Regions from separate parts of the Janthinobacterium sp. EB271-G4-7A genome, predicted to be linked through region 4. Evidence: predicted binding sites of a transcription regulator. Region 4 holds the regulator's gene; each other region holds the start of a gene.
What was found. The regulator sigma-54, encoded in region 4, starts transcription at its own class of promoters, with help from an activator protein. The targets are predictions, from matches to a motif close to TGGCANGNAANCTGCTTT.

Region 1 (5,497 bases), on a different contig from region 4:
TTTCCAGAAATTCCGTCAATGTATGGTGCAAGCCCGCCTTCATGATGTCGTCGATATGGCCGAATTTCAGCTCCGCATGCAGTTTGCCAGCGAAACGCTCCGTATCGGCCGACACATCGTTGCGGATATGCTTGAGATTTTCCACCACGTCATCCATGCAGGCCAAGAGCGACCTGGGCATGTCGCCGCGCAGCATCAGCAATTCCGCCACCCGCGCCGGGGTGATGACGTCGCGGTAGACCTTGCGGTAGATTTCAAAGCCGGACACGGAGCGCAGCAGCGCCGCCCAGTAGTAAAAATCGCGCTGGGTGATGTCTTTCGACGTGTCGCGCGCGCCGTGGAACTTCACGTCGAGGATGCGCGCCGTGTTGTCGGCCCGCTCGAGGAAGGTGCCCAGGCGGATGAAATGGATGGCCTCGTCCTTGAGCATGGTGCCCAGGGTCACGCCGCGCGACAGGTGCGAGCGGTATTTGACCCATTCGAAGAACTGGCTGGGGTCCGTTTCCAGCAGATTGCTTTTCAGGCGCTTCTGCATGTCGAGCCAGGTGGCGTTCTGGATTTCCCACACTTCCGTCGTCAGGGTGCCCCGCACGGCGCGGGCGTTTTCGCGCGCCCCCGTCAGGCAGGCGAGGATGGACGACGGGTTGTTCGGATCGCGCACCATGAAGTCGAGCACGTCGCGCGTGTGGAAGCGGCCATATTTGTGGTCGTACGCGCTTTGCAGCTCGGAAATACCCAGGGTGGCGCGCCAGCCCTGTTCCGCATCCTGCTCGGACTGCGGCAGCATCGATGTTTGCATGTTGACGTCGAGCATGCGCGCCGTGTTTTCCGCCCGCTCCGTGTAGCGAGCCATCCAGAACAAATGATCGGCGGTGCGGCTCAGCATGCTTTTTCTCCTGTAAACACGGATGTTGGTTCCAGTACCCAGGTATCCTTGGTGCCGCCCCCTTGCGAGGAGTTGACCACCAGCGAGCCTTCGCCCAGCGCCACGCGGGTCAGGCCGCCGGGCACCATGGAAATCGTCTTGCCGGACAGCACGAACGGGCGCAAATCGATGTGGCGCGGCGCAATGCCGGCCTCGACATGCGTGGGACAGGCGGACAGGGCGAGCGTGGGCTGGGCGATGTAGCCGCCCGGATTGGCCAGCAGGCGCTGGCGGAAATCCTCGATCTGCGCCAGGCTGGACGCCGGCCCCACCAGCATGCCGTAGCCGCCCGCGCCATGCACTTCCTTGACCACCAGTTTCGCCAGGTTCGCCAGCACGTACGACAAATCGGCGCTCTTGCGGCACTGGTAGGTGGGCACGTTGTTGAGTATCGGTTCCTGCGACAAATAAAACTTGATCATGTCGGGAACAAAAGGGTAGATCGACTTGTCGTCGGCCACGCCCGTGCCGATGGCGTTCGCCAGCGTGACTCTTCCGGCGCGGTAGACGGACAGCAGGCCCGGCACGCCCAGCGAGGAATCGGAGCGGAAGGCCAGCGGATCGAGGAAATCGTCGTCGACCCGGCGGTAGATCACGTCGACGCGCTTGGGCCCGCGCGTGGTGCGCATGTACACGGAATTGTCATTGACAAACAGATCCTTGCCCTCGACCAGCTCCACGCCCATTTGCTGGGCCAGAAACGCATGCTCGAAGTAGGCGGAGTTGTACATGCCGGGCGTCATGACGACAACTGTCGGGTCATCGACGCCCATCGGCGCGACGGAACGCAGGTTGTCGAGCAGCATGTCCGGGTAATGGTCGACGGGGGCGATGCGGTTGCGGGCGAACAGTTCCGGGAACAAGCGCATCATCATCTTGCGGTCTTCCAGCATGTAGGACACGCCGGACGGCACCCGCAGATTGTCTTCCAGCACATAGAATTCGCCCTGGCCGGCGCGCACGATGTCGACGCCGGCGATGTGGGCGTAGATGTCGGAGGCGACAGAAATTCCCTGCATTTCCGGGCGGTACTGGGCATTCTTGTAGATTTGCTCGGCGGGAATGATGCCGGCCTTGATGATGTTTTGCTCATGATAAATATCATGGATGAACATGTTCAAGGCTTGCACGCGCTGCACCAGGCCCGTCTGCATCTGTGCCCATTCGGCGGCGGGGATGATGCGCGGGATGGTGTCGAACGGAATCAGGCGTTCCGTGCCGGCATCGTCGCCGTACACGGCGAACGTGATGCCGACCCGGCGGAACGTCAGGTCGGCCTCGGCCCGCTTGCGGGCGATGGTCTCGGGGGATTGCTGCTCCAGCCAGTTGCTGAATTCACGATAGTGTTCACGTACCTTGCTGTCCGTACCCACTTCATTTGCAGTCATTTCATTGAAAAAATTTGCCATGTTGTGATTTCCCTTGAGCCGTGTCTACGCATAGCTCAGCAGGAAGCGTGCCAACAAGGCGGACGTGAACAGGTGTAAATATGACCACTTTTGTGGCGTCGCGCCATTGTTTGCACCAATTCGGTGCGCTAGGCGTCACTCTTGGGGACGTCGGCGGGCTGGACGAAGGGGCGGCAATCGACGGGCACGTCGAAGATGAAGCTGGTGCCCGTTTCGGCCGCGCTGTCGACGGCGATGCTGCCGCCGTGGCTTTCCGCCACGCTCTGCACGAAGGGCAGGCCGATGCCCCAGCCTGGCGCGGGGCTGTCGTTCTCGCGGCGCAGGTAGTCGAAGATGCGTTCGGCCTGTTCCGGCGCGATGGGCCGCCCGCTATTGTGGACGGTGACGATCAGGCGTTCGTGGGTCGCTTCCACGTGCACGCTGATAGGCGCGTCGTCGCCATACTTGAGCGCATTGCCGAGCAGGTTTTCCAGTGCGCGCCGCAGCGAGTTCTCGCACCACCAGCCGATGACGGATTGCCCGCTGACCTGGCATTTGCCCGGCCGCTGCAAGTTGATCTGGCTGGCCACGGCGTGCACCAGCGGCAGCACGTCGAACTGGCTCAGCACCAGTGGCAACTGCTGGCCCTGGTGGTAGCTGAGGCCATCGAGCAATTCCTCGATCATGCTGTCGAGCCGCTTGCTGTGCTCGACAATCTTGTGCGCCAGCAATGTCACCCGTTCCGGGTCGGCTGGCCGCAGCAGCAGCTGGGCGCTGGTGCTGATCACGGCCAGGGGATTGCGCATGTCGTGCGACAGGCCGGCCGCGATGCGGCGCCGGAAACTTTCATGCATGCTGGTAAATTCGCGTATCGATTCGCGGATGCCCGAGTCGATCGACACATTGATCACCTGCCAATCTTTGCTGCGCAGGGTGATGCCGGACTCATGCGCTGTGGCGGCGAAGCAGTCGCGGAAGATCTGGTATTCCTGGATGACCTGTTCCGGGCCGTAATTGGTCATGCGCGCCCGTTCATTGCCATGCACGGCGGGCACGTTGCTGTTGCTGGCGGCGTTTTCGCGCGGGTGGCCCGGGGTGAGGGCTTCGGCCAGGTTGTCGAAAAAGGCGGGCAAGGTATTGATGAGTATGGGCGTGAGCAACTGGTCGGCGCCGCGCACCTTGGCGCGCACGCGCTGTTCCCAGGCGCTGAGGACGGCGTCGCGCATGGCAAAGATGCGCTGCGCGCGCTGCAACGGCTGGCGTGCGCTGGTCTGGCGACCCGCGTGATGATCCGTGGCAATACTCACCTGGACTCCTGACGGCAATGACTATGCTTGCGATAGTATGCGCCAATTCAGCCGCCAGGGAAACGCCTTATTGTCCAGTATCGGCCGGCCGCAGGGCCGCATCGAGGCGGGAAAGCGAGGCTGACCACTCGGCCAGGGAAAAGTTCTGCGGATCATCATGACCGTTCGCAAAACCCGTATCGAGCACGGCGTGGAAGGCGGGGATCAGCCACGTGCCCCTGCGCACGCTGGCGGCGACATACAGCAGGGCCAGCCGCTCGTATTGCGCCGGCGTAAAACCGGGATCGGGCGCCAGGCCATCGTTGCCCTTGCCGCCGCCGGGCACGGAGTTGCGCGGCTGCACCAGTTCCACGTGCAGGAACAGGCCCGTCAGCGAAGGCTTGTCCTTTTCCAGCTTGCTGGCGTAGCTTGCCGTGCCAAAGTCGCGCACGGCCAAGGAAACGCCGAGTCGGTTCACGTAGACATGGCCTTTCGGCCCGCCGCCCAGCGCCGGATTGCGCAAGCTGAAGTCGTTGAAATCCCAGCCGGCATCGTTGATGTGCGGGGGAATGGGTTCGGCCAGGAAATTCGGGTAGCTGGTGTCGTGGATGACGAAATAGCGGGCCATGGGCGCGGCCAGCCGGCCGACGGCGCGCGATAATGGCGCGTCGACGGCGCCGCCCACGTCCGCTTCGGCGATGCCTTGCCCGGCCAGCCAGGCGCGCAACCGGGCCGGGGCGATGCCCGTGCGCTGGCCGATGCGATCGGCAAGGAAGTCCGGCAGCGGCGCACTGTCGCCCAGGCGCGCATACAGTTTCACGGGACGCAGCAAGCACGTGGCTTGCGCCCGCGCATCACCCTTGAAGCCGCTTTTCCAGGCGGCATATGGACAGGCGGCTTGCTTCTGGGCCGCGGCAGGCAGGGACAGGCAAAGCAAAAGCAGCAGGGCAGGGAGTCGTTTCATGCGGCATTGTCGCCGAAACGCGGCTTGCGGCACAGGCGCGCACGCGGAAAAAAAGCTGCCCGAGGGCAGCTTTTCGTGGTGCGACAGGTGCCCGGTCTTTAAAACGCCACGCTGGCCGAGACGACCACGGTGCGCGGCGCGGCCAGCACCAGCGAGCCGATGTTGAAGGACGACACGGCCGAGGACCAGTAATTGCGGTCCGTCACGTTGTCCACGCGGGCGCGCAAGGTCACGTCACGGCCCGCCACCTGGGTCAGGTAGCGCGCGCCGATGTCGAGGCGGGTCCACGATGGCAGTTGCTTGGTGTTGGCCTGGTCCGCATACTGCGTCGAGGTGTAGATGGTGCGGGCATTCAGGGTCAAGCCTGGCGCGCCCGGCACGTCCCATTCGCCGCCCACGCTCATCTGCGTTTCCGGTGCGCCGATGGGTTTCTTGCCATTATTCGCGGCCACGTCAGTATTGCTGAGCTTTGCATCGAGCCAGGTCAAGCCGCCCAGCAGGCGCACGCCCTGCATCGGTGTGCCGAAAATCGACAGTTCCAGGCCACGGTTGCGCTGCTCGCCATCGAGTTCGGCCCGCTTGCCGACCACGGCCAGCAACGGTTTGGCCGTGCTGAACAGGGCGGCGCTCATGCCCAGCTTGCCGCCGTCATACTTGACGCCGATTTCCTTTTGCTTCGATTTGTACGGCGCAAACACGTCGCCCATGTTGTCGACGTTGAGCTGCTGGCCGTTTTCCACGTACGTTCCCGTGGCCGCCGGGCCCTTGACCAGTGCTTCGATGTAGTTGGCGTACAGCGACACGTTCTGGTTCGCCTTGAAGACGATGCCAGCCACGGGCGTCGTGGCGCTCTCGTCATAGGCCTTGCCTTGCAGCACCGAGGTGTTGTAGTCGTAGCCGGCATCCTTGATCTGCTGGCGGCGCAAGCCCACGG
Region 2 (5,497 bases), on a different contig from region 4:
GCCGGAAGAGGGCTGGGAGCGCTCGCCGCTGCGCACGCGCTTCATGAACGCGGGCTGGCGCCAGGCCAGCGCGCCGGCCCTGTACTTCGCCGCGAAAAGCGTGCTGGCCCTGCTGTTTCCCACCGTGCTGGGTCTGTATGCGGCCAGCGCCATGGCGGCGCAGCTGCGCAGCGTGCTGCTGTTGCTGCTGTGCGTCAGCGCCACCATCGGCTATTACCTGCCGAACCTGGTGCTGGCCAGCACGGCCAAGCGGCGCCAGCGCGACATCTTTGAAAACATCCCCGACGCGCTCGACTTGCTGACCGTGTGCGTGGAAGCGGGCCTGAGCCTGGAGCGGGCGCTGGTGAAGGTGTCGGGCGAAATCCATATCAAGAGCGTGGTGCTGGCGCAGGAATTGCAACTGGTGCTGATGGAAATGCGCGCCGGCTTTTCCAAGGAAAAGGCGCTGCGCAACCTGGCCTTGCGCAGCGGCGTGGAAGATGTCGACACCCTCGTCGCCATGCTGATTCAATCGGAACGCTTCGGCACCAGCATGGGCGATTCGCTGCGCGTGCACTCGGAAAACCTGCGCGGCAAGCGCAGTCTGCTGGCCGAGGAGGCGGCCGCGAAGATCGCCCTGAAACTGCTGTTCCCGCTGATCTTTTGCGTCTTTCCCACCCTCATGCTGGTGCTCATGGGGCCGGCCGTGATCGAAGTCTATCGCGTGCTCGTGCCGGCCATGGCCAACCGCTGAAAGGAGTTACCATGCGCTTGACGATTTCCCGCCTGGCCGCCGCCTGCGCCTGTCTGGGCCTGGGCGCGTGCGCCAGCCACACGGCGCACGCGCCGCTGCTGCCGGCGCCGCCCGCTGCCGCTGCCGATGCGGCCTATGTCGCGGGACGCCAGTATTTTGATGCGGGCGACCTGCCCGCCGCGCAAGCGGCCTACGAGCAAGCCCTGCGCGTCGCGCCGCGCCATGTGAATGCGCGCAACGGCCTGGCCGTGCTGCACGCGCAGCGGGGCGAGCACGATGCGGCGATTGCCCATTGGCTGGCTTTGACGCAGGAGGCGGGCACGCCGCAGCCGCAACAGGCGTATCTGTTCAGCAATCTCGGTCATGCTTATTATCTGAGTGGACGCGATGCGCAAGCCTTGCCCGCGCTGGAACAGGCGTGTCTGCTCGACCCGCTCAATGCGCTGGCCTGGCAGCATCTGGCGCAGGTGCTCGAACGGCTGGGGCAACACGCGCGCGCGGCCGTCATGCGGCGCCAGGCGGCCAGCTTGCAGGAGCACGATTTGCGGCGCGACATGGCCGTCTTGCGCAACGCGGCGCCACCGCAAGGCGTACCCGTGGCCGCGCCGGTGCCGGATGTGCCCGCCATGGCGCGCATCGAGATCACGCAAACCGACGGCATGGCCCGCTTGCAGCGTGTGCCGGCAGCCGTGCGCAGCGTGCCCGTTGCCGCTGCCGTACCCCGTCCGCGCCTGGAAATTGTGAATGGCAATGGCGTGCCTGGCCTGGCCGCCGCACTGGCGCGCAGCCTGGCCGGCAGTCCCGTGCAGGTGGTGCGCCTGGCCAATGAAACCAGCTTCCAGGTGGCGCGCACGCGCGTCGAGTACCGGCCCGCGCAGGAGCAGGCGGCGCGCCAGCTGGCCCGCCAGCTGGGGATGCAGGTACAAACCCAGGTGCAGACCCAGGCCGCCGATTGTCCTGTCAGCGAGCTGCGGCTGGTACTGGGGCGCGACCTGAGCGATCCGGCCATGCTGCACCGCTATTATCTGCAGCAGTTGCAGCTGGCGCGCCAGGCGCTGGCGCGGCTCGGTTAACACGCCTCTGTTGATGCAAAAGAAACGGCGCCCATGAGGCGCCGTTTTATTTCATGCTGCTGATGATTGTGGCTGGCGGCGCCGCGTAAAAGCCAGGGCCGCCAATCCCATGCCCAGCAGGAACAGGGTGCCCGGTTCCGGCACGGCCAGGGGATCGATGACGACGATGTCGGTGCGCGTGGACTTGGAAAAGTTCAAGGTATAGCTGCCGGCCGGCAGGGCGAAATTCGAGGTCAGGGAAAACATCGCAAAGCCATTCGTGAAGGCGCGCCCGGTAGCGGGGTCGTTGGTGCCGGCCGTCATGTTCAGGCTGAACGGATCCAGGCTGCCGACCGTATGGTTGCCGTTGACGTCGCTGCCATTGTTGGCATCGCCATCGGGTGCGAACTGGAAGATCACGCCATCGGCATTCGCGTTCGACAGGCAGCCGACGGGGCTGGCGCTGTTGCAGGAGATATTGAAGATATCCATGATCGACACGTTCGACTTGTCGCCCATGGTCGTCACGCTGGTGCGCAGGTCGCGCCGTCCCATGAAGCTGAAGGTGATGAAGCCGGCGCCCGACAGGGTCAGGTTGACGGAGCCGGTGAGCGTGTCGCCGGCCGTGGATGTGGCGGCACCGACCGTGTTGCGCTGGGCTTCCGCCACGGCGCGCACCGTGGCGCCGCCATTGAGCATGTTGCCGAAGGCATGTGCATCGCCGCGGGCGAACTCCAGGGTGGAACTGGGGCTGGGGGCGTAATTGTTTTGCGGCAAGCCGCTGCAGCCTCCACCCGAGCACACTTGCAGCACGTCGGCGTTGGCGGCCGGTCCTGTATTGACGGCACGCGGATTGACGGCCACGCCGCCTTCGAAAAACGCGCTGTCGCTGGCATTGCGATTCGCGCCGGCCAGCGACAGCGCGCCGGCGCTGGTGGTGATGCGGAAATTGTTCAACTCATTGACGGCCAGGCCGTACGCGCCGGCCTGCGCCTGGCCGCTGGCCAGCAGGCTTGCCGCCGCCAGTGCGCCCAGCCAGCCCAGGGTCTTGCTTCGTGTGTGATCGACGTTCATCGCAGCCTCTTATCGTGGTCAGTCTCGAAAAATCCGGGGGACAAAGAATCCAGGATGACTTGCCTGGATTCATCTCGTAGACAGGGATAAGCAGCTTGCGTGCCACACAAAAAAATCACGTGAAATCAATTACTTGCGCAAAGCGGACTGGGCTGGCGGAAGCAAAGTGTAAGAAAGGCCGACGCCGCTTGGCGGGCGGTGCCAGCCAGCCTCAGGTACCCCGGTGATAGCCGAGGTGGCCACCGGAATTGCGTGCGCAGCCGCAACCGATGCGCGCCACTTCCTCGCTTTCCGTCAATTTCCAGTTGGTAATCGTCGTGTGATTCCAGTCGATGTCGCTTTTCTTGACAGGTTTGACCGTCAAGATGCGTGCTTCCGCATCCGTGTACTCCATCAGCTCTTCGTCGTCGGCGATGTCGAAATGGCGGTGGATCAGGGAAATGCCGAAGCGGTCGAGCGCGCCGTAGCGTTGCAGCACGTCACGCAGCTCGCGAAAGCAGGCGAGATCCTCGGGCAGCAGCGGATTGACGGCGGAAATATCGGCGACGGGTTGCCATTGCATGGCGTGGATGTTCAGGCTGTGCATGATAGGCTCCTGTGCCCCATGATGATAGGCCCAGGCTGCCGGAGGGGCGCCGGCACGCCTGGCGAAATGCCCATCGTGGACGCAACGCCGCTGCGACGCTTGCGCCGGATCAAAGGTGCGGCACATCGCCTCTCGTCCGATCATTGCCCGGTAAAATAGGCCATGGCAAACAAAACCCCCACCTTCCCCGGCGCGCGCACGGGCCGCGGCCAGGTCCTGGCTGTGCTGCTGTCGAACCGCGACCAGTCCGGCGCCGAACCGCTGCAAGGCCGCGTCTCGCTGGCCGCCATCGTCAAGGCATTGAAGCGCAAATATCACTGGCCGATCGAGACGCACAGTTTCCCCGCCAACACGCAGGATGGCCGCGCCAGTTGGGCGACCGTCTACAGCTTGCCGGACAAGGTCATCGAGACCGCGCTGGAGGCCGGCGGCCGGGAGTGGCTGGAAAGCCGGGGAGCGGCCGGGCGGCGGTGAGCGCGCCGCCTGTCTTACCCGATCCCTTTATTCGAGCCGGAAGCCGACCTTGAGCGTGACCTGGAAGTGCGCCACCTTGCCGTCGACGATATGTCCCCGCGACTCGGTCACTTCATACCAGTCCATGTGCTTGACCGTCAGCGCCGCCTTGGCAATGGCATCGCGTATCGCCTGATCGCTGCTCTCGGTCGATGTGCCAACCAGTTCGATCAGCTTGTAAGTGTGTGCGGACATGATATTTCCCCAGATAGGCAAGCCAGACATCGGGAGCCTGCTTTGCGCAAGCACGTGCTCATCTTGCGCCTAAACGTGCTGATAGTCATTGCGCGGTGCAGCAACGCGTCAACCTGGATGGCGATGCGTGCCAGTGTTCCGGATGGCTTCCGCGGGCGTGGGAAAAGAAAAAAGGGCTACCAGCCGAAGCGGGTAACCCTTTGATTTCCTACTGAATTCTGGTGCCGACTGCCGGTTTCGAACTGGCCACCTGATGATTACAAATCAACTGCTCTACCAAATGAGCTAAGTCGGCAAAAACTGCGCGTTGCGAATTATACGCTATTTAATGCGTGTCAGGGTCGGGCGGCCGCCTTTTTTTGGTGGCTCGTCGTCGCCGGGCGTGGCGCTGTCGCGTTGTTCGGGGGAACTGGTCGGCACGGACGACAGGGTGGGACCGCTGGCGGCGGGGGCGAGCACGGGTGGCGGGACGTCGGCCGAGGCCGGGCTGTCCGTCGGTTGCGCGTCCGGGTCATCATTGCCCAGCACGGGCTCGAAGGCCATGCCCTGGCCGTTTTCGTTGGCGTAGATGGCCATCACGTTGTCGACCGGTACGTAGATTTCGCGCGAGACGCCGCCAAAGCGGGCGTGGAAGCGGATGGCGTCGTTGTCCATCTTCAGGCCGCTGGTGGCGCCGAAGCTGATATTGAGCACGATTTCGCCCTTTTTCACGTATTCCATCGGTACCGTGGTGCGCGAATCGACTTTGACCGCGAGATACGGCGTGTAGCCGCTGTCGGTGCACCACTCGTAGATGGCGCGCAGCATATAAGGTTTGGTTGAGATTTCAGACATGGTAGGCACTATGAGGCGGGAGCGCCCCCGCAAGGCGGGCGCACCGGTATTTCAATGAAACGATGGGACAACTATCAATAAAAGAACAAAGAATGACAATTGGCCCAAGATGCCCCAGAAAGCGTAGCGAGCAAGCCCGATATCGGCTTCAGTAACGCAGCCGTACTTTAGTACGGCGAGTAACGCCAAGTCGAGAGCGGGCTGCGCAGTAGCTTTATGGGGATATCTTAACGGCGCATGACCTTTTCGGAAGGGGTCAATGCCTCGATATACGCTGGACGCGAGAAGATGCGTTCGGCGTATTTCATCAGCGGTGCGGCCGTCTTCGACAGTTCGATGCCGTAGTGGTCCAGGCGCCACAGCAGCGGCGCGACAGCCACGTCGAGCATCGAGAATTCGTCGCCCAGCATGTACTTGTTCTTCAGGAACAGCGGCGCCAGGGTCGTCAGGCGGTCGCGGATTTCCGCGCGTGCCTTGTCGTGGGCCTTGTCGTTGCTCTTGGCGCGTTCG
Region 3 (5,497 bases), on a different contig from region 4:
GTAGATTTTGTTATGCAAGGAATTGCCCATGATGGTCTCCTGTACAAGAATTTTTATGATGTCTCATTATAAGAACAGAATCGTGACGGCCGCATGACACTCGACAGTTAGAGTTTGATTTGTATCCACTCGGCAACATTTATTGACGTTTTTGTTGTTTAAATGGCGTGGCGCCAGCGGCCACCGCGCAGTCCATTTCCGATCGGAAATAAACGCGGCGCACATCTCCCTGTCACCGCCATGCCGGCGGCGCACCGCGCCCCGTCACTGCATTTTCACAGGCGGTGGCGGCGGCGTCGGTTCCTCGACGGGCACGGGCTCGATGTGGGGAGGCGTTTCCGGCGGCGGCGCGAGGGGATCGCCTTCCGGCGGTGGCGGCATATCGGGTTCGGGCGTGCTGTGCGCACGCAACAGGGCAGGACGGAATTGGGTTTGCATGTGACCTCCTTTGCCCCACTCTAGCCGATACGGCCAAATCCTGGCGCCCGCCAGTGGCACGCGACGGGGGAACTAAACGGCGTGGCGCCACTCCAACCTGGCAGGCATCCCCTCCTGCGAGTACAGCGGTTCCCATGGCGCGCAAAAAAATCCTCTTTATGGCCGAGGCAGTGACCCTGGCCCACGTTGGCCGCCCCCTGAGCCTGGCACAGGGACTCGACGAGGACAAATATGAGGTGCATTTTGCCTGCGCCGATGGCTATGACTTTTGTTTCAAGCAAACCTCCTTCCGGCGCTGGCGCATCGATAGCATTTCATCGCTGCAATTCCTGCAGGCGCTGGCCCACGGCAAGCCTGTCTACACTGAAAGTACCCTGCACGCGTACGTGGAAGACGACTTGCGCCTGCTCAATGCGGTCCAGCCCGATCTCGTGATCGGCGACTTCCGCCTGTCGCTGTCGGTCAGCGCGCGCCTGCAGCGCATTCCCTACATTACGCTCAGCAATGCCTATTGGAGTCCGTACGTGCGCCAGCACTACACGGTACCCAGCCTGCCCCTGACAAGCCTGCTGCCCATCTGGCTGGCCGCCCCCCTGTTCCGCCTGATCCGCCCGCTGGCCTTCGCCTCGCATGCCGTGCCCCTGAACCGCGTGCGCCGCCGCCATGGCTTGCCCTCGCTGGGCAGCGACCTGCGGCGCATCTATACGGATGCCGACCGCACCTTGTATGCGGATATTCCGCAACTGTTCCCGCCGCAGGCCATGCCGCCCACGCACGACTACCTGGGCGCCATCATCTGGGCGCCGCCGCTCGACTTGCCGGACTGGTGGCAGCGTCCGGAACTGAGCAGCGGACGACCCATCATCTATGTCACCCTGGGCAGTTCCGGCCAGGGGCAATTGCTGCCGCGCGTGCTGCGCGCGCTGGCGCCCCTGCCTGTCACCGTATTGGCAGCCACGGCCGGCACCATCCGCGTCGACACCGTGCCGCCAAACGCCTATGTCGCGCCCTTTCTGCCGGGCGACGCGGCCGCGCGGCGCGCCAGCCTGGTGATCTGCAACGGCGGCAGCCCCACCAGCCAGCAGGCGCTGACGGCGGGCGTACCCGTCATCGGTATCGCCGGCAACCTCGATCAATTCCTCAACATGCACGGCATCACGGAGGCCGGGGCCGGCCTGCTGCTGCGGGCCGACCGCTTCCAGGAAACCGCCCTGCGCCATGCCGCCACGCGCATGCTCGACGATGGCCGGGCCAGGCTGGCGGCGCGCCAGCTGGCCACGGCCATGCGCGACTATGTACCAGGGCAACGCTTGCTACCCCATGTGCACGCCCTGCTGGGCTCGTTGCCGCAAGGCAGCCAGCCTTGACGGGCAGCGTCGGTTTTTCTTACAGCGAGTCCGGCAAAGCCTGCACTGCATCAACAAAAACACGCCAAGTCATTGATTTCAAAAGGGCCTCATGCGTTGGCATGGAAGTCGCTAGGTACTGGCCATGAGCACCTGCCGACAGGACTCAGCAAGACTTCCAGACTCACTCAACCACGAGGTGAATACAATGAAACTCTCGAAACTGAAACTGCTCCCGGCCGCAGCGGCACTGGCCATGCTGTGCGCCGCAGGTAGCGCACAGGCGGGCGCCTACGGCTATTCCTACAACAACATCTTCGGCCTCGTGATCGGCGTGCCAACGGGCCAGATCACGGTGGCCAACAGCACCACCATCTCGCGCAGCACGGCCACCCTGAATGGGGTAAGCGTCATCAATGGCGGCGCCGGCTCGCTCGATGCCCTGCGCGCCAACGTCGGCGCCGTCACCAAGGGCGAGAACGACTTCACGCAGCAAGGCCCCACCAACACCTATTCGCGCGGCGATGCGCAGATCGTCAGCACGCAGTTCCCTTCGTTCCCGCCCGGCTCCACTTCCACCCAGGTGGTGAACGTGGCCGAAGCCCACCTGGACGGCCCCGCCGGCACGGCCGATGCGTCCGGGCGCAATGGCTCGACCACGGGCTTCTCCGTCGATTTCATCGTCGGTTCGCCCACGGCAACGCTGAGCTTTGACTTCCTGGCCTCGCCCTTCATGCAGGTCTTCCTGCAAAGCACGGTCGGGCAGCTGTCCACCGCCACGGCCAACCTGGTCGTCACCTTCACCATCACGGATGCAACCGGCGCAACGGTGTTCAACTGGACGCCCGATGGCGCGATCGGGTCTGGCATCTTCGGCGGCACGGAAAACGCCGATGGCGCCAACCTGAACACCAGCCTGGCGACCAATTTCCTCACGCGCGGCAACCTGTTCACCTACGACCCTTCCGGCTGCGGCACGCCCACGGGCACCGGTGTCGGCACCGCGTGCGGCAGCAACTTCAGCTCCGTCAGCAATGCTTTGACAGCCGGCAACTACACCTTGACCCTGAATGCGGTGGAAAGCGTGGATCTGGTGAAACAGGCCGCGCCTGAGCCCGGCACCCTGGCTCTGCTGGGCCTGGGTCTGGCTGGCCTGGGCTATGCCCGTCGCCGCAAGGTTGCCGCCTGAACCAGGCAACAGGGGGATTCACAGGCGAGGAGGCTCTCCTCGCCTTTTTTATGTGGCAAGCCTGTCGGTTTTCCTTACAACGCGGCCGATCAGGAGATGAGGATTTTTCATGACGACATTTTCTTGCACCCGACTGCCAACGGTCTTGTTAGCCTTTCTGCTGCTGGCCAGCAGCGGCACCGCCAGCGCCGCCGCCTACGGCTATTCCTACACCAGTGTCTTTGGCCTGGTCATCAGCAATCCCTCCGGCTCCGTCTCCCTGCTCAGCAACATCGACCTGTCGCGCACCACCGCCACGCTCAACGGCAGCAGCATCATCAACGGCGGCAGCAATGAGATCGACGCGCCGCAAGCGACACGCGGCGCCGTCAGCAAGGGAGAAAACGACTTTACCCGGCAAGGCATGGGCAATGCCTCGTATGCGCGCGGCGAGGCGCAAATCCTCACCTCGCAAATCCCCCCCTTTCCACCGGGCTCGACCAGCACACACACCGTAAACGCGGCAGAAACTTTCCTGGCGGGCGGCGGCAGCGCCGACGCCTCGGGACGCAATGGTTCCAGCACCGCGATGACCGTCAATTTTGTCGTCGGCCAACCGGGCGCAACCATGGCCTTCGACTTCCAGGCCCTGCCCTTCATGCAGCTGTACCTGGACGCCTTGGCCGGCACAGGCTCGGCGGCCACCACGAATATGGCGATGACGTTTAGCATCATCGATGAACATGGCCAGATCGTCTTCAGCTGGGCGCCCGACGGCAACCTCGGTTCCGGTATCCTGGGCGGCACCGAACTGGCCGATGCCGCCAACCTCAATACCGGCTACGCGCAAACGCCGCTCACCAGCGGCAGCATGTTCACCTACGACCCCAGCGGCTGCGGCGCACCCACAGGCACCGGCATCGGCACGACGTGCGGCGGGCAATACAGCGCCGTCACGGATCACCTGGTGGCGGGCAACTACACGCTGGTGTTGAACATGCTGAACAGTTCCGAACTGGTCTACGTGCCAGTCGTCACGCCAGTGGCGCTGCCGGGAACCTTGCCGCTATTGGCGGCTGGCCTGGCAGCGCTGGCCAGCCTGGCGCCAAGGCGCCGACAAGGCTGAGGCGCGCGCCTGGCGTCACGCGCGCCTCACTGCCCCGCCGTTGGCGCCACCAGCAAGTCTTGCAGCGGACGGCGCAGCGAGCGCGCACTGGCCGCCGGCCCGGCGCCTATGCGCCCGAGAAACACGGCCCGCTCAACCGCCGTGGCGCCCAGCACGGTCTGGCATTGCGCGGCCAGCTCCTGCGCCAGCTCCTGCATGCCATCGGTGCGCGAAAAAGTGCGCCGTTCGCGCACATAGCGGGCAAAGATCAGCGGCGTCAGTTCCGGCTGCAATTGCAGGCCCAGCTGCGTGGCCGTCAGCCAGAAGCGCTGCATGGCGCGGCCGGCCGCCACGTAATCGTCGATGTGGCGCGGCGGCGCATCGGCCAGCAGCATGAAATGCGCGGCGCAATACAGGCCCGGCAGCAAGTCCATCTGCAGGCGCGGCGCGACGGTGCCAGCCAGCCAGGTATTGAAAAAATCCACGCGGCGCCAGCTGTGCATGACCCAGCGCATCAGGCGCGCCGTCATCGGGTCGACGCCGAGCGCCTGCTCCGGAATGCGGTCGCTGCTGAAGCGCGCGCCCCATTCGATGACGTCGCGGTGCACCTTGTGCGCCTCGGGCATGGTCAGGCGCAGCTTCGCATTGTCGAACATCAGGCGCGCGCAGGCCAGGCGCGCGCGCCCGCCTTCGAACCACTGCACGCCGTACCCGGGCGGCAAGCTGGCCGCCAGCGCCGCCTTTTCGCTGGCGCGCAAGCTGCGCGTGCTGAGCCGGCGCCGCTGCACACTGCGCTGCGGCAAGCAGGCCGCCAGCGGGTCGGGCTGCTTGCCGGGACTGTCGACCAGGCGCACATCGAAGGTGGGTAGCGTGTCGGGCATGGACAGACGCCGGCGCGCTTCCATGCGCAAGCCATGGCTGCTGGCCGCCAGTGCCATGCTTTCGAGCAAGGCACCGAGCGATAGCTGGCTGGGATGGCCGTCGAGGTCATACACGCAATGGCTGCGCGTATCGAAGCCATGCACGACCACGTGCCGCGGGTCCACGACTTCAAAGCGCCACGGCTGCGTGTTGTCGCCGCTGGGCGCCCAGCGCGCCTGGTCGAGGATGTTTTCCAGTACGGGATCGATCTGCGGTGCTTGCGCCATTTATACCCCCTGCGCCGCGCGGCGCCGCTTGATGATGGCCATCGTCAGGCGCTGCAGCGGATGACGGTTACCGCCCGGACGCCAGGTATGCACGAGCTTGTTGCGGTAGGCGTCGAAATGCATGCCGTGCGGCGCCGCCATCACCTTGCCCCGCTTTAACAATATCTTCAAGGCTTCCGTGGCGGCCGCGCCCGCGCACAACTGGCAGCCCATGATGGTCGACGGCCCGCGCCGCTCCTTCAGGTTGATGGCGGACGGGTCGACCAGATAGGAGCCGTGCAAGCCGGCCGGC
Region 4 (5,497 bases):
AAGGCACCGGCGGCGGAGAAAGCGCCGGCCACGCCCGCGCCAGGAAAGAAATAATGGACAATACTCGTTGCGGCAGCACCCTGATCGTTCGCGGGCTGCAAAAAACCTATGGCAAGCGGCAAGTCGTGCATGATGTCTCGCTGCAAGTCGAATGCGGCGAAGTGGTGGGTTTGCTGGGCCCGAACGGCGCCGGCAAGACCACCTCGTTCTACATGATCGTCGGCCTGGTGCCGTCCGATGGCGGCAGCATCGATATCAGCGGCGTGGACATCTCCAGCCTGCCGATCCACCGCCGCGCGCAGATGGGCCTGTCCTACCTGCCGCAGGAAGCGTCCGTCTTCCGCAAGCTGACGGTGGAAGACAATATCCGCGCCGTGCTGGAAATTCAGACCGTCGAAGGCCGTCCGCTGACGAAGGCCGAGATCGAGGTGCGCCTGGATAAATTGCTGGCTGACTTGCAGATTGAAAAGCTGCGCGAGAATCAGGCCCTGTCCCTGTCCGGTGGCGAGCGCCGCCGCGTGGAAATCGCCCGCGCGCTGGCCACCGATCCCCGTTTCGTGCTGCTCGACGAACCGTTCGCCGGCGTCGATCCGATCGCCGTGATCGAGATCCAGCGCATCGTGCGTTTCTTGAAGGAGCGCAATATCGGCGTGCTGATCACCGATCATAATGTGCGCGAGACGCTGGGTATCTGCGATCGTGCCTACATCATCAACCAGGGCTCGGTACTGGCGTCGGGACGCCCCGACGACATCATCGCGAACGAGTCGGTACGCCGGGTCTATCTGGGCGAACACTTCCGCATGTAAGCCAATGAAACAATCATTGCAGCTGCGCACTTCGCAGCACCTGGCACTGACGCCGCAGTTGCAGCAATCGATACGCCTGTTGCAATTGTCTACCCTGGAATTGCATCAGGAACTAGAGCAATTGCTGACGGACAATCCCTTGCTCGAGCGCCTCGATGATCCGCTCGACCGCTCGCTGCGCCTGCTGTCCGATGGCGCCTTGAGTTCCACGGCAGCGCCGGCCGAAGCGCCGCCCCAGCCGCCAGGCCAGGAAGCGCCCACAGCGCCGGCCGAAGCGGAAACCTTTGACGGCGATGCCGGCGAGGGTCCTGCCGCCGCGGATGGCGGCGACAGCGACTGGAGCGAGGCGAGCCGCGGCAAGGCGCCCGACGACGAAGATTCGCGCCCGCAACTCGAAGCCCATCACTGCACCCTGCGCGAACACCTGATGGAGCAGATGCGCGTGACGGTACTTGAATTGCGCGACCGCGCGCTGGTCGAGCTGATCATCGACGCGCTCGACGACAATGGCTACCTGGAAGAGTCGCTCGAGGACATCCTGGCGCGCCTGCCGGAAGAGCTGGAAATCGACGCCGACGAGATGCGCACGGCCTTGTCTCTCTTGCAAAGTTTCGATCCGCCCGGCGTGGGCGCGCGCAATGCCTCCGAATGCCTGGCGCTGCAAATCAAGCGTTTGCCGCACATCGCCATGGTGACGCGCCGCATGGCCCTCGTCATCGTGGAAAAGCACCTGGCCTGGTTTGCCCAGCGCGATTTCAACAAGCTGAAAAAAGCCCTCGATTGCGACGATGAAGACTTGCGCGAAGCGCAGACGGTGATTCGCCAGTGCAATCCGCATCCGGGCGCCGTGTTCGCCTCGGACGTGTCCGATTACGTGGTGCCCGACGTCGTCGTCAAGCGCGCGCGCAATGGCTGGCAAGTCACGCTGAACAACGATGTCATGCCGCGCCTGCGCGTCAATGCCATGTACGCCAACTTGCTCAAGCAGGGCAAGGGCGAGGGCGCCATGGGCGCACAGTTGCAGGAAGCCAAGTGGCTGATCAAGAATATGCGCCAGCGCTTCGACACGATCCTGCGCGTGGCGCAGGCGATAGTAGAAAGACAAAAGAACTTTTTCTCGCATGGGGCCGTTGCCATGCGTCCCCTTGTGCTCCGTGAAATAGCTGATACACTGGGTTTACACGAGAGTACTATCTCGCGGGTAACAACTCAAAAGTACATGCTGACCCCGCACGGCATGTTCGAGTTGAAATATTTCTTTGGTAGCCACGTCGCCACCGAAGCGGGGGGCGAAGCGTCATCGACGGCGATACGGGCATTGATCGTGCAACTGACAGGAGCAGAAGACCCTAAAAATCCTTTATCCGACAGTAAGATTGCGGACATGCTGGGGGAACAAGGCATGGTGATTGCGCGACGTACTGTTGCCAAATACCGGGAAGCGTTGAAAATTCCGCCAGTGAGCCTGCGTAAGTGTTTGTAAGTTTTTTTCGGTTCCTCTGCGGGCCGGATAGGATGGACCGCACGAACCCGATCATCTTTAGGAGTGTGTATGAATCTCACCATCAGCGGACATCATCTCGAAGTGACACCAGCCATCCGTGAATACGTACAAACGAAGCTGGAGCGCGTGAAACGTCATTTCGATCAAGTCATCGATATCGCCGTGATTCTGACCGTGGATAACCTCAAAGAGAAAGAAAAACGTCAAAAGGCTGAAGTCAACCTGCGTTTGAGCGGCAAGACTGTCTATGTGGAAAGCTTGGCGCACGACCTGTACGCCGCGATCGATACCCTGATCGACAAGCTCGATAGGCAAGTGATGAAATACAAAACCAAAGTGCAAGGGCACGGTAAAGAGGCGATCAAGCATCTGCCAGACAACTCCGAGGAAGAAGCCGTCGTCGCCGTCTAAGGCCACCCGCTTCCAGCAGTTGTGATCAACTAAGGGCGCACATCTTGCGCCCTTTTTTGCGCCTGGACCTTTTGAGCGCAATGTTCGCCGCGCAGGGGCTAAAATGTTTGCACTTTCACTTCTTTCCTGCCTGCCATGAGCGACTTCGTCCAGACTTCCATCCGCAACCGCACGGGCCATATCGTGCTCGACCGTCCGAAAGCCTTGAATTCCCTGTCGCTGGAGATGGTGCGCGCCCTGAGCGCGGCCTTGCTGGCCTGGCGCGACGATCCGCAGGTGGATGCCGTGGTGATCCGCTCCAGCAGTGAAAAAGCCCTGTGCGCCGGCGGCGACATCCGTTTCTTTTACGATGCCGGCCTGGCCACGCCGCAAGGCGGCAGCGCCATGCTGGAAGATTTCTTTACGGAAGAATATGCTTTAAATCATTTAATTCATTTCTACCCGAAACCGTATATCGCCGTGATGGATGGCGTGGTGATGGGCGGCGGCATGGGCGTGGCGCAAGCCGGGCCGGGCAACCGCCTGCGCATCGTGACGGGCCGCACGCGCATGGCCATGCCGGAAGTCAATATCGGCTTGTTTCCCGACGTGGGCGGCAGTTATTTTCTATCCCGCCTGGCCGGCCAGCTGGGCCTGTACCTGGGCTTGACGGGCTTGACGATCAACGCGGCCGATGCCCTGTACACGGGGCTGGCCGATGTCTACGTGCCTGAGGCGCAGATGGGGGCGCTGCTGGACCTGTTCGAATCGACGCGGGGCGAGGCCTTGCCTGTGGCCATCAAGGCGCTGGCGGCGCCTTTCCAGGCCGAGGCGGGGGTATCTCCCCTGGCCACGGCGCGCGCGGCGCTGGACCGCCATTTCGGCGCCCCTTCCGTGGCCGCCATCATGGCCTCGCTGGCGCAGGATGACAGCGCGTTCGCGGCCAAGGCGCTGGCAGCGATGCGCCTGCGTTCGCCCTTGATGATGTCGGTGACCCTGGAATTGCTGCAGCGGGGCGCCCACCTGGGCGTGGCCGATTGCCTGCGCATGGAGCGCACGGTGGTGCGCCACAATTTTGAACATGGCGAAGTGCTCGAGGGCGTGCGCGCGCTGGTGGTCGACAAGGACAATGCACCGCGCTGGAACCCTGCCAGCCTGGACGACGTCGATGCGGCCATGGTGGCGCGCTTCTTTGCCCCCGTCTGGCCAGCCGCGGCGCATCCGCTGCGCCACCTCGACTAATTAGCTGCGTTCGCGGTGGCGCAGGACGACGCGTTCATTCGGGCCGAAATACTGCGCCAGCCGCTCCGCCATGTACACGGAGCGGTGCTGGCCGCCCGTGCAGCCCAGGGCCACCGTCAGGTAGCTGCGGTTGTCGGACTTGAATGACGGCAACCATTTCTCGATGAAGGCGCGGATGTCGGCCAGCAGTTCCAGCGCGCTCGGCTGCGCGTCGAGGAAGGCGATCACGGGCGCATCGCGGCCGTCGAGCGGGCGCAGCGCCAGGTCGTAATAGGGATTAGGCAAGGCCCGCACGTCGAAGACGAAATCGGCGTCCAGCGGCACGCCCAGCTTGAAGGCGAACGATTCGAAGAACAGGGTCAGCGGTGCGCGTTCGGAGGCGACGATATCCTTGATCCAGGCGCGCAGCTTGTTGGCGCTCAGTTCCGACGTGTCGATCACATGGCCCAGCTGTTCGATGGCTGACAGGCGTTCGCGTTCTTCCGAGATGCACTCGATCAGCGTGCGGCGGCTGGCCGGATTCTGGTTCGGACGCAATTCGTGCGACAGCGGATGGCTGCGCCGCGTTTCCGAGAAGCGCGCCACCAGCGAATGCGTGGTGGCTGTCAGGAACATGACCTTGACGTCGTGCCCCTGGTCGCGCAGCAGGGCCACATTGTGCGGCAGGCTGGTCAGCGACTCGGCGCTGCGCGCATCGACGGCGACGGCCAGTTGCGGTGTACCTTCGTCGAGCAGGGTCTGCACCAGGCTGGGCAGCAAGGCCGGCGGCAGGTTGTCGACACAATAGTAGCCGGTATCTTCCAGCACATTGAGCGCGACGGATTTACCGGAGCCGGATATTCCGGTGATAAGGACGATATGCATACGCCGATCATACAATAAAGATCGGCGCTCTGCTTCCAAGGCAATTATCTTTACAAATTATTGCAATTTGGAATGTGATATTGCCGGGATTGGCAGGGCGCTCTCGTCACGACCGTAGGTCGGCTTAGCGCGTCGCGCGTAAGCCGACACCGCGGCATGGGCCAACAATGTCGTCGGATTACGCACGGCGTTGCCGCGCTAATCCGACCTACTTGCTAATCGCCACTCATGGCGAGTCGTTGGTGCAGCAGGGAATTCACGCAGCACAGCTGCGTGCCTGCGTAACGGTTCGCCCTTGCAAGGGCGAACTCCTTGGCAATATTAATCGCCACTCATGGCGAGTCGTTGCCGCTCCATGAACTCTTGCAAGGTATCGATGCCGCGCAATTGCAAAATCGTGTTGCGCACGGCCGCTTCCAGCAGTACGGCGATGTTGCGGCCGGCGGCGACGGGGATGACGACCTTGCGCACGGGCAAACCCAGCACGTCTTCCGTGGGGAACAGGAAAGGCAGGCGCTCGACTTCCTCTTCCAGCGCGTTGCGGCGCACCAGATGCACGATCAGTTTCAGGCGCATCTTGCGGCGCACGGCCGTTTCGCCAAAGATGGCCTTGATATCGAGCAAGCCCAGGCCCCGCACTTCCAGCAGGTTTTGCAGCAAAGGCGGGCAGCGGCCTTCGATCATGTTG

Region 1: a site for sigma-54 is predicted at 2,370-2,387, ahead of IGS58_RS13120 (circularly permuted type 2 ATP-grasp protein). Genes of this name have one in related genera too.
Region 2: a site for sigma-54 is predicted at 2,947-2,964, ahead of IGS58_RS23310 (EDSAP-1 family PEP-CTERM protein). Genes of this name have one in related genera too.
Region 3: a site for sigma-54 is predicted at 1,903-1,920, ahead of IGS58_RS07800 (EDSAP-1 family PEP-CTERM protein). Genes of this name have one in related genera too.

Annotation. Positions count from the first base shown of each region.
Region 1 is NZ_JACYMI010000001.1:2,885,859-2,891,355, reverse strand. Features, by position in the region: gene IGS58_RS13125 (alpha-E domain-containing protein) at 1-886, opposite strand, end outside; gene IGS58_RS13120 (circularly permuted type 2 ATP-grasp protein) at 880-2,334, opposite strand; gene IGS58_RS29185 (sensor histidine kinase) at 2,463-3,620, opposite strand; gene IGS58_RS13110 (hypothetical protein) at 3,688-4,563, opposite strand; gene IGS58_RS13105 (TonB-dependent receptor) at 4,662-5,497, opposite strand, start outside.
Region 2 is NZ_JACYMI010000004.1:88,135-93,631, reverse strand. Features, by position in the region: gene IGS58_RS23320 (type II secretion system F family protein) at 1-733, shown strand, start outside; gene IGS58_RS23315 (LytR C-terminal domain-containing protein) at 745-1,806, shown strand; gene IGS58_RS23310 (EDSAP-1 family PEP-CTERM protein) at 1,858-2,859, opposite strand; gene IGS58_RS23305 (hypothetical protein) at 3,071-3,445, opposite strand; gene IGS58_RS23300 (hypothetical protein) at 3,608-3,919, shown strand; gene IGS58_RS23295 (dodecin) at 3,947-4,153, opposite strand; tRNA gene IGS58_RS23290 (tRNA-Thr) at 4,373-4,448, opposite strand; gene IGS58_RS23285 (ClpXP protease specificity-enhancing factor) at 4,475-4,987, opposite strand; gene IGS58_RS23280 (glutathione S-transferase N-terminal domain-containing protein) at 5,215-5,497, opposite strand, start outside.
Region 3 is NZ_JACYMI010000001.1:1,712,916-1,718,412, reverse strand. Features, by position in the region: gene IGS58_RS07815 (hypothetical protein) at 1-30, opposite strand, end outside; gene IGS58_RS07810 (hypothetical protein) at 265-438, opposite strand; gene IGS58_RS07805 (glycosyltransferase) at 573-1,805, shown strand; gene IGS58_RS07800 (EDSAP-1 family PEP-CTERM protein) at 1,993-2,973, shown strand; gene IGS58_RS07795 (EDSAP-1 family PEP-CTERM protein) at 3,083-4,078, shown strand; gene IGS58_RS07790 (nitroreductase family protein) at 4,105-5,205, opposite strand; gene IGS58_RS07785 (ThiF family adenylyltransferase) at 5,206-5,497, opposite strand, start outside.
Region 4 is NZ_JACYMI010000005.1:192,954-198,450, reverse strand. Features, by position in the region: gene lptA (lipopolysaccharide transport periplasmic protein LptA) at 1-54, shown strand, start outside; gene lptB (LPS export ABC transporter ATP-binding protein) at 54-809, shown strand; gene IGS58_RS25760 (RNA polymerase factor sigma-54) at 814-2,292, shown strand; gene hpf (ribosome hibernation-promoting factor, HPF/YfiA family) at 2,362-2,724, shown strand; gene IGS58_RS25750 (enoyl-CoA hydratase/isomerase family protein) at 2,860-3,945, shown strand; gene rapZ (RNase adapter RapZ) at 3,946-4,809, opposite strand; gene hprK (HPr(Ser) kinase/phosphatase) at 5,131-5,497, opposite strand, start outside.